Regions from separate parts of the Polycladomyces abyssicola genome, predicted to be linked through region 2. Evidence: riboswitches for the same ligand, from Rfam matches in the RefSeq annotation. Region 2 holds a riboswitch; each other region holds the start of a gene.

Evidence for each region. A riboswitch is a leader RNA that binds a small molecule or an ion and turns the genes downstream of it on or off. The one in region 2 is predicted to bind cobalamin.
Region 1: another riboswitch for cobalamin. It lies ahead of KI215_RS02275 (ABC transporter substrate-binding protein); the one in region 2 lies ahead of KI215_RS01635 (hypothetical protein).
Region 3: another riboswitch for cobalamin. It lies ahead of KI215_RS12415 (ribonucleoside-diphosphate reductase subunit alpha); the one in region 2 lies ahead of KI215_RS01635 (hypothetical protein).

What each region holds. Positions count from the first base shown of each region.
Region 1 covers NZ_AP024601.1:442,866-446,131, reverse strand. Annotated here, with positions in the region: gene KI215_RS02280 (FecCD family ABC transporter permease) at 1-1,014, opposite strand, end outside; gene KI215_RS02275 (ABC transporter substrate-binding protein) at 1,022-1,966, opposite strand; cobalamin riboswitch at 2,103-2,299, opposite strand; gene KI215_RS02270 (alpha/beta hydrolase family protein) at 2,721-3,266, shown strand, end outside.
Region 2 covers NZ_AP024601.1:306,205-309,470, forward strand. Annotated here, with positions in the region: gene KI215_RS01630 (HoxN/HupN/NixA family nickel/cobalt transporter) at 133-969, shown strand; cobalamin riboswitch at 1,104-1,296, shown strand; gene KI215_RS01635 (hypothetical protein) at 1,600-1,830, shown strand; gene cobJ (precorrin-3B C(17)-methyltransferase) at 1,823-3,266, shown strand, end outside.
Region 3 covers NZ_AP024601.1:2,465,243-2,468,508, reverse strand. Annotated here, with positions in the region: gene KI215_RS12420 (class I SAM-dependent methyltransferase) at 178-846, shown strand; cobalamin riboswitch at 1,124-1,400, shown strand; gene KI215_RS12415 (ribonucleoside-diphosphate reductase subunit alpha) at 1,703-3,266, shown strand, end outside.

The DNA.
Region 1 (3,266 bases), 140 kb from region 2:
TCTCAACAACCATGCGAAAAACGGTGCGCCGACAAACGCAGTCACCACCCCGATCGGTAATTCACGAGGCGCCAACATCACTCGGGCCAACAGATCGGCACCCGTCAGAAAGACCCCACCTGCCAACAAGGACAACGGAATCAACCAACGATGATCGGGACCGCACAATATGCGCATCACATGTGGAACGACCAACCCGACAAACCCGATTGTCCCTGATACGGACACGGCTGCGGCGGTAACAAGTGATGCCGTCACCAACAACAGTCCGCGCACCATCCCGACGGACACGCCGAGATGCCCCGCTGCCCGATCGCCCAACGCAAACAGGTTTAACTCCCGGCTAAACCACCAGCACACCACGGTACCGATGGCCAGAAACGGACCCACCACGGCAACGTGTTCCCATTCCCGCAGGGCGAAACTTCCCATCAGCCAGCTCTGGATCTGTTGCAGTTGTTCTTCGGACAACGCGATGCAAAACGTGAGTACCGCACCGAAAAACGCCTGTACGACTACACCGGACAGGATGAGTGTCTCCGGCCGCATCTGCGAACCGACCCTGGCCAATTGCAACACGGCCAGCAATGCCACCATTGCACCGATAAATGCGAAGACAGGTACGTTCCAGCCACCCAGCCAGGCCGCTCCCCACCCGGTCAACAGTGCAATGACCGCCCCGAGGGCCGCTCCGGAAGAGACGCCGAGAATGTACGGATCGGCCAACGGGTTACGCAACAACGCCTGATAGACGACACCCGCCATGGCAAGCGATGCTCCGACCAGTACGGACAGCAAAACCCGCGGTAACCGAATGGATCGCACAATCGTCTCGACAGACGTGTCGCCCGGCGGTTGAATCATCGAACCGACTCCGGGCAACACCCGCCCCAGAATCCGCCATACATCCGCCAGCGGGATCGGCGTACTGCCGACGGATACGGCTACGGCCACCGTCAACGTCAGCAGTCCCGCCAGACCCGCCAACCAATATACTTTTTTGCTCCGCATCATGTTTCCCTTACTGTTTCGCACTAAACACTTGCGGATACAACGCTTGCGCGATCTGTTTCAGCCCTTGCGTCACCCGCGGTCCGGGCCGGTTGACCAAATCCGGGTTGACCGTGACAATCCGTTTTTGCTTCACAGCGTTGATCCCAGCCCATCCGGAGCGGGAGGCGATTTGTGACACCACTTTATTTCCGCCGGTGTCATAGGTGGCGATGATCACGTCCGGATTCCATTTCACGACCTGCTCCGCCGACACTTGAGGCCATCCTTTTTGGCTTGCGGCCACGTTGTTCCCTCCGGCCAAACGAATCAGCTCGTCCATAAAGGTACCCGAACCGGCAGTAAACAGTGTCGGGTCCAGCTCAATCCACACTTTAACCCGCTTGTCGGCCGGGATGGAAGCCACTTTTTGTGTCACATGGTTTTTCTCCTGTTCCATCTTTGCGATTACCTGACGAGCCTTGTCCATGGCCCCCGTCGCTTTGCCCACCAAGAGAATCGAATCTTCTACACCTTTAAGGCTTTGTCCGTCCACCACCAGCACCGTTAACCCCAGTTTCCGCAATTGGCCGATCGTATCCTGGCCGTTTATCGGGTTGGCCAGCACCAGATCGGGCTTCAGCGACACTACTTTTTCCACATTAATCTTCAAATCTCCCACTTTTTCCTTCTTCGCCGCACCCGCCGGATAATTGTCCAGAGATGAAACGCCAACGATCTTTTTGTCCAGACCCAATGAAAACGCGATTTCCGTGGTGCTGGGGACCAATGAAACGATGCGCTGGGGTTCCCGCTTGATCGTTACGCTCTGCCCGGATGCATCCTTGAGGGTAACCGGGTAAGCACCCTGTTTTCCGTCATGATCCGCGTGCGGTTGGGGCGACTGAGAGCAGCCCGCCACCCCCATCGTCATTACCAACAACAACGTCAACAACCAACCAAACCATTTCTTCATCCAGTCTCTCTCCTTCCCTTCACAACATAAAAAAACCCCGCCTCCATCGAGGTCAGGGAAATCCTCTCGCGCATACCGCATGCTGGAAAACGCGCACGCGAGTGTTGCGCTCCTCCTCACACCCCGAAGGAGAATCGCAAGTGACCGCGAAAAGGCAGGTCTCCTGGCTCGTGGATCACCGCATTCGGCCGCGCCTTCCCATCCCCTTGGGGACAGTGGCATCGTGCGACCGCGCTCCCCACTCACAGTGGCGGGACCGCGCCGGATTTGCACCGGTCTTCCCTTTTCACCTTTATCCCTTTTGGATAAAGGACCTTTTCGCCTATTCACTTGTCGGTTTGCAATCTACCCGAATTTTAACACTTTGTCGGATTTCTGACCATCCCCTTTGTTTAGAGAACGGTCGTCACGGGAAAGAGGAAAACGACAGCTTTGATGCGAAATCAAGTTTGTCAGGGCGTGTATCATCATTCTGTAACTGAGGCACATGTTTTTTTCATGGCGACTTACCAAGCCCCGACAAAGCGAAGACCCGGAAAGCGCAGAATTTAATCGCGAGCAAATTCCTCCATGCGAAGCGTACTTTGCCCACATCTGGCTCTCACTGGGTCGGAACGGCCGTGATCTGCTTCCTTGCAGGTGCAGGTGGACCGAGTCGGGAAAAGAATGTGGTCAGTGTTTGCCAGAAACGCCCTGGGAACCCGATCACGGAAAGGAGGGTGCAGGCGCAATTCTACCATTTGCGCCGCAATAGATGGAACATCAGACCTTCACATGGGATTTGGGAAAGGAAAACCGCATCATCCGTGGAGACGTTTATGCCGCAACGACCAAGTCGCCGCTCCCGGTTGTCATTATGTGCCACGGTTTTAAGGGATTCAAAAACTGGGGCTTTTTCCCGCATGCTGCCCGTGTACTGGCAGACCGGGGGTTTGCCGTCATCACCTTCAATTTCTCCATGAACGGAGTGGGTGAAAATCTGGAAGAATTCGATGAACTGGACAAGTTCGCTCGTAATACGTATTCCCGTGAACAGGAGGACTTGGCATACCTCCTGGATCGGCTGTTACAGGGAAATGTGCCTTTGCGTGAAGCAATGGACACTGATAAAATCGCCCTGGTCGGGCACAGTCGCGGCGGAGGGAACAGCCTGATCTTCGCGATGGATCATCCGGAGATCGGGGCTGTCGTGTTGTGGAACAGCGTTGCCCGTGTCGACCTGTTCTCCGATGACCTGAAACGGGAAATCCGCGAAAAAGGCGTTGCCACCATCCTCAACGCCCGCACAGGTCAAGAGATG
Region 2 (3,266 bases):
TTGTGTACTTGTATGTGGATACGTGATCATCAAACACTTCTCATAACGGGAAGTGTTTTTATTTTTTCAGTATTTGGGGATGGAAGGGTTAAGGTCACAATTTTGAATGAATATTCTGTAAGGAGAGAAAAGATGGAAAACGTATCTCTTCTCATACTGGTATTTACTTTAGGTCTTCGTCACGGTTTGGATGCTGATCATTTAGCTTGTATTGATGGTTTGGCTCGCTACAATTGGCGTAAAGGAAGTTCGATTGCGCGTTGGGTCGGTACCTTATTCTCCTTTGGACACGGTTTAGTAGTAGCCAGTATTGGGATTATTCTAGGAAACATCAGTCAGAACTTTCGGTTACCGGATTACGTCGACCTGTTTGTGACATGGTTTTCTATTTTGTCCCTATTCCTGATTGGAACATTAAACATCAATAATCTGTTAAAGACGCGATTAGGGAATCAGGACGAATATCGACCTCAAGGTATCAAAGGAAAACTCATTCCGAAAAAATTACAGGAAACAAGCAACCCACTTCTCATTATATTGATTGGAGGACTGTTTGCTTTAGCATCAGAGACCGTTAGTCAAGCGTCCGTCTGGGTGTTGGCAGCGAACAACAACGCGAACTATATGCCTTACATCTTGGGAATCACATTTATGATGGGGATGATGATCACAGATACCATTGATTCTTTGATTACCAATAAAATACTTCGCCAATCCAGTAAACTTGGGCAATCTGCCTCCAGAGTGATGGGTTGGATCATTGTGTTTTTAGCATATGGAGTCTCTTTCTACGAAGCCTTTACATTCTTTAACCCTTGGGCAGAATTGGATTTTGAAGTGGTGGGGATCATCATTTTTTTGCTCTTCCTTTTCATTTTTGCATGGGTATCCTATCGAACAAGAGTTGATCGTCCTTTTGTAGGGTTACATGTATCAGGTGAAGAAAACAGCAACTCATGGAGAAAGTGATGGCCTAGACGAAAAACGTATATGTGGAGGTTGCACGTTGATAACTACAGAAGCCAACACCAAAAACTCCGAGTTGCTATTCTCTTTTTCATTCGATACAATAAAGAGAGATTTTGATCGAGATTTTGACAATTGCATATTGAAAGGGAAAAGGTGGAGTGGTTCGCCCACTCCCGAAGAGGGAAGCCGGTGAAAATCCGGCGCGGTCCCGCCACTGTGAATGGGGAGCGATACTGCGGTCACTGTCGCCAGTGTGCGATGGGAAGGCCCTGTATGGTTTCGCGATGATCCATGAGCCAGGAGACCTGCCTTTTCCAACAACACCGTTGACCTACGAGGATAGGGAGGTGTTTAGATCGGGCTGGACGACTGTCCGCTGAATGAAAGCAGCCCGCCTGGGGAATCGTGTACCTTTTTCAGGCCCTCGGACGGGAGTCGCTGCATTTAGCTAGGTTAAGGGATAACAACTGCGCGATTTAAGCACTTCCATTTTGGAAGTGCTTTTATTTTTTTTGGTATAGTAGGCAGTTTATGATTCGTGTCGTGGCGGAGCATTTTTCTGGGGCACTCTTATGGGATGCGAGGCAATTGAGATGGGGGTTGTAGGTTGGAAGCGGACAGGTTTTCCAAATGGGTGACATCTCACGTTCCAAATCACTCATGGATCAGATGATGAGGGCGATTTGGCAGCAGATGCTGGAGCCGATCTGTCATGCCGTCCCATGTGGAAAAAGCGGTGGCGTGGATTCGTCCGTTTTACGAACGACATGGATCGTCGGTGCCGATGTGTTCCGGCAAACGCAACACGGAGAGGGAACAACCATCCATCACGGCAAGATAGGAGGAAGCGGAAATGAGTGAGAAAGGCCGCGGCAAGTTGTACGTGGTGGGCTTCGGTCCGGGTCATTTCGACCACATGACGCACCGGGCGCGGGAAGCACTCAGCGACAGCGATGTGATCGTCGGGTACAACACCTATGTCGACATCATCCGGGATTTGTTGGACAATCAGGAGATCGTGCAAACCGGCATGACGGAAGAAGTCAGTCGGGCACAGACGGCGGTCGAGCTGGCCGAGAGCGGAAAAAAGGTGGCCGTGATTTCCAGCGGAGATGCAGGCGTGTACGGCATGGCCGGACTGGTGTACGAGGTGTTGGTGGAAAAAGGAAGGCATCGGGGCGAAGGTGTGGAAGTGGAGGTGATCCCCGGGGTATCAGCAATCAATTCCTGCGCGGCACTTTTGGGGTCGCCCGTGATGCACGATGCTTGCATGATCAGTCTGAGTGACCATCTCACCCCCTGGGAAACGATCGCCCGCCGGATTGAAGCGGCCGCAGCAGCCGATTTTGTCATCGCTTTGTACAACCCCAAAAGTGGACGGCGTACCCGCCAGATCGTGGAGACTCAACGCATCCTGCTCCAGTATCGGTCACCGGACACACCTGTCGGATTGGTGAAAAGCGCCTATCGGGAACGGCAACACGTGGTGATCACGAAGCTGGGTGAGATGCTGGGACATGAGATTGGCATGTTGACTACGGTGTTGATCGGCAATTCCACCACTTTTGTTCATCACGGTTTGATGATCACACCGCGCGGCTATCAGCGAAAATATACGCTTACCCAAAAGGAACAGGCCTTGAAGCCACATGAACGCCTGCGGACGGACACCGAGCCGTGGTCTCTCAACGCGCAAACAGAGCAATTGGACAAACCCCGAACCAAAGAGGCGAAACATCCGGTTGCATGGGCCGAGGAAGCGTTGGCACTTCTTCAGGTCGCAGGCAAGGTTCCTGTCACCGGTACTCCTCCCACTGCGGTGCCCAATGTCACCCCGGTTTTGGAAGTGGCCGTCTCTTCCGGCGTCGCCGAAAAAAAGTGGACGCCGAACCAAATGGCTGCACTGGCATCGCTGGCGGGAGACAAAGGGGAGATCACGTATACACCCGATCATCAAATGATCCTGCGGATCCCGACCGATGATCCCGACTCAGTGGTTCGTCGCCTGACGGATGCGGGATGGTCGGTTCACCCCGTCGGCGATGTGGTGCAGGTAAAAGCATGCGATTTTTGCGATGGCGATAAAGGTGAGTCGATTCCCCACGCCGAGGAGTTGACTCGCCGGTTGGGCGGGATGAACATCCCCAAGGAATTGAAAATCGGCTTCAACGGCTGTGCGATGGCCTGCTATGGTGCGGTGACGGAAGATATCGGGATTGTCTACCGACGCGGCACGTACGATTTGTTTCTGGGCGGTAAAAGGATCGGCCGCAATGCCCATCCCGCCCAGCGGGTGG
Region 3 (3,266 bases), 1.0 Mb from region 2:
TGCTTTCAACACCGGCCCAGGAGTTCCCAGAATTTCCTGCAGCGATCTCCCTATTACCTTTGCTTATCCCCGAACGGATTACTTGGAGCGAAGAGTGGCTTCGCCAGTTCATCGCCTCTGATACAGAGATTGACACTGGGGAATAAGTCCACTCCTTTTTTATATGGAGGAAGTGATATGTCCAAAAAAGCCCAAAAGGGTTATAAGGGAATTGGAATGGACGGTCCCATTGCCACGTGGTACGCGAAAAGTACTCAGAACAACATTGAGGAATACAAAAAAGATGCGGAAAAGGTGGCTGCATGTGTCCCGGAAGAAGCCGCTGTTCTTGAGCTTGCCTCTGGCCCGGGATACTTGTCGATCGAACTTGCAAAACTCGGTAATTACAAAATAACCGGTTTGGACATCAGTAAAAAGTTTGTGGAAATTGCGCGGGAGAAAGCCAAAGAAGCGGGTGTGGAAATTGACTTTCGTCAAGGGGATGCTGCCCGAATGCCCTTTGATGATCAAACATTTGATTTTATCGTCTGTCGAGCGGCCTTTAAAAACTTTTCACAGCCCGTCGCTGCCCTTGACGAGATGAATCGAGTGTTGAAGGACGGCGGAAAAGCTGTGATCATCGATTTACGGGGAGATGTTTCCCCGGAAGCAGTGGACAAACACATAGAAGAGGAGTTGGGTTTGACAGGATTTCAATACCTCCTGACAAAATGGATATTTCGATTGATGCTCATCAAACGGGCTTATACGAAAGAGGAGTTTAGGCAGTTGGTATCAAAGAGTAAATTTCAGACATGCAAGATTCAAGAGGATACGATCGGATTGGAGGTATGGCTTGAGAAGTGACTATCAGTTTACGCGTGATTCGGTCGACATGCTGGTCCCCTAAGGGGGCTTTTTTTCTTGACCTTCCAGTAACTAGATGCATTCGGGGCATGGTGAAGGAGATCGAGATGATTGCTGGAAATAGAAAACACAAGTTGTAGTATTGATCATAAAAGACTCATACAAGGTATGGTGTTTGAATAGATCCCCCGTCATTCATTTTTCGTCTGTTTTTGGCAGATAAAGAAGTTAGACAATGGGAAAACCGATAAGATACAATGAACCTACTTTTGGACAACGACATACCGTGGGAAAAGGTGGAGTGGTTTGTCCACTCCCGAAGAGGGAAGCCGGTGAAAATCCGGCGCGGTCCCGCCACTGTGAATGGGGAGCCGGGCCGTTTGTCACTATCGAAAGACGGGAAGACACGGCCATCAGGGGGCCGGGGGATGTAGCGAAACAGGAGCGAGTGGGAAACAAGATTCCCGGCATCAACCTGTTTTCGAGACATCCACCAGCAGCCCCCCATGCGATGATCCATGAGCCAGGAGACCTGCCTTTTCCGACAACACCGTTGACCTACGAGGATAGGGAGGTGTTTGATGTGCCGCGTGTCGCGATCGGTGTGATCGGCTTGTGCGGGTCGTGCCGTTTTTGTGTTCACGGCTGGATTGGTGTCCCATCAAACACTTCCCTTGTTAGGGAAGTGTTTTTATTTTATCCGCATCTGAAATGGAGAGGGTGCTTGTAGATGGTACAAGTAGAGATGAAGAAAGAATTGGACTGGGAGTCGCTCGTTCGCTCGGTGTGCCTAGAGACGGGGGATCTCGATGCCCAATCACTGATCGTCGTTGCCCGAGCGTAGCTGCGGGAAGGGATGTCGGAGCGGGAGATCCTGCGCACTTTGGCGCAAACGGCGGTGGAACAAACCAGCGTAGAACAACCGGGCTGGCAGTTTGTCGCCGCCCGTTTGCTGGCAGAGGAATTGTATCGTGCGGCGGCGCACAACCGGGGATATGACCGTAAACAGCGGGCATATGGCGATTTTTACGACCTGCTCCAAAAGTTGACGGCGAAAGGGTTGTACGGTTCTTATCTGATGGAACACTACACCGAGACGGAAATCCGTGAGCTGGAAGCCTCAATTCGTCCGGAGCGAGACCGGTTGTTTCATTACATCGGATTGAAGATTTTGGCGGACAGGTATCTCGTGCGGGATTATGACGGTGCGGTGATGGAGTTGCCGCAGGAGCGGTTTATGGTGATCGCGATGCATCTGGCGATGAAAGAGAAAGACCGGTTGACGTGGGCCAAACGGATGTACGATGTGTTGTCCCGGTTGGAAGTAACGGTGGCGACACCGACGATGAGCAATGCGGGGCGGCCGTTGCACCAGCTCTCTTCCTGTTTCATCGATACCGTGGACGATACGCTGTGGTCTATTTACAATACCAACACCGCCACCGCCCAGGTGTCCAAACACGGCGGCGGTGTGGGCATTTATCTGGGAAAAGTTCGCTCCAAAGGGTCCAAAATTCGCGGGCACAAAGGCGCTTCCGGCGGTGTTATCCCCTGGGTGCGCAATTTCAACAATACTGCCGTGGCGGTGGATCAACTGGGTGTGCGTAAAGGGGCGTTCGCCATCTATTTGGACGTGTGGCACGCGGACATCCTGGACTTTTTGAACCTGAAAACCAACAACGGGGACGACCGGTTAAAAGCGCACGACATCTTTCCCGGCGTATGCATTCCCGACCTGTTTATGCGTCGGGTGAAAGAACGGGGTATGTGGTACCTGTTCGACCCGCACGAAGTGCGTGAAGTGATGGGGTTCAGCCTGGAAGACTCCTGGGGAGATGAGTTTGAACGGCGGTATGAGGCGTGTGTCAACCATCCTGAACTGAGCCGTAAGGAAATCCCGGCGATTGAAGTGATGAAGCGTATCATGGTGAGCGCCTATGAAACCGGGACACCGTTTCTGTTCTTCCGCGATACGGTCAACCGACTCAATCCCAACAAACACAAGGGAATGATCTATTCTTCCAACTTGTGCACGGAGATTTGCCAAAACATGTCCCCGACCGAGCTGATCAGTGAGGAGTTGGAGGACGGTGTCATCGTCACTAAGCAAAAACCGGGGGACTTCGTCGTCTGTAACCTGTCGTCTATCAATTTGGGACGGATCACAGACCTGGCGGATTTGGCGCGTATCATCCCGGTCCAGATGCGCATGTTGGACAATGTGATCGATCTCAACCTGTATCCGGTAAAACAGGCGGAAGTGACCAACCGCAAGTACCGGGCCGTCGGATTGGGTACGAGCGGATACCATCAATACTTGGCACAGAAAGGGATCGATTGGGAATCGGAAGAACATCTGGCCGAAGCGGATCGGTCGTTTGAGGAGATCGCTTATCAGACGATCCGGGCCTCGATGGAAC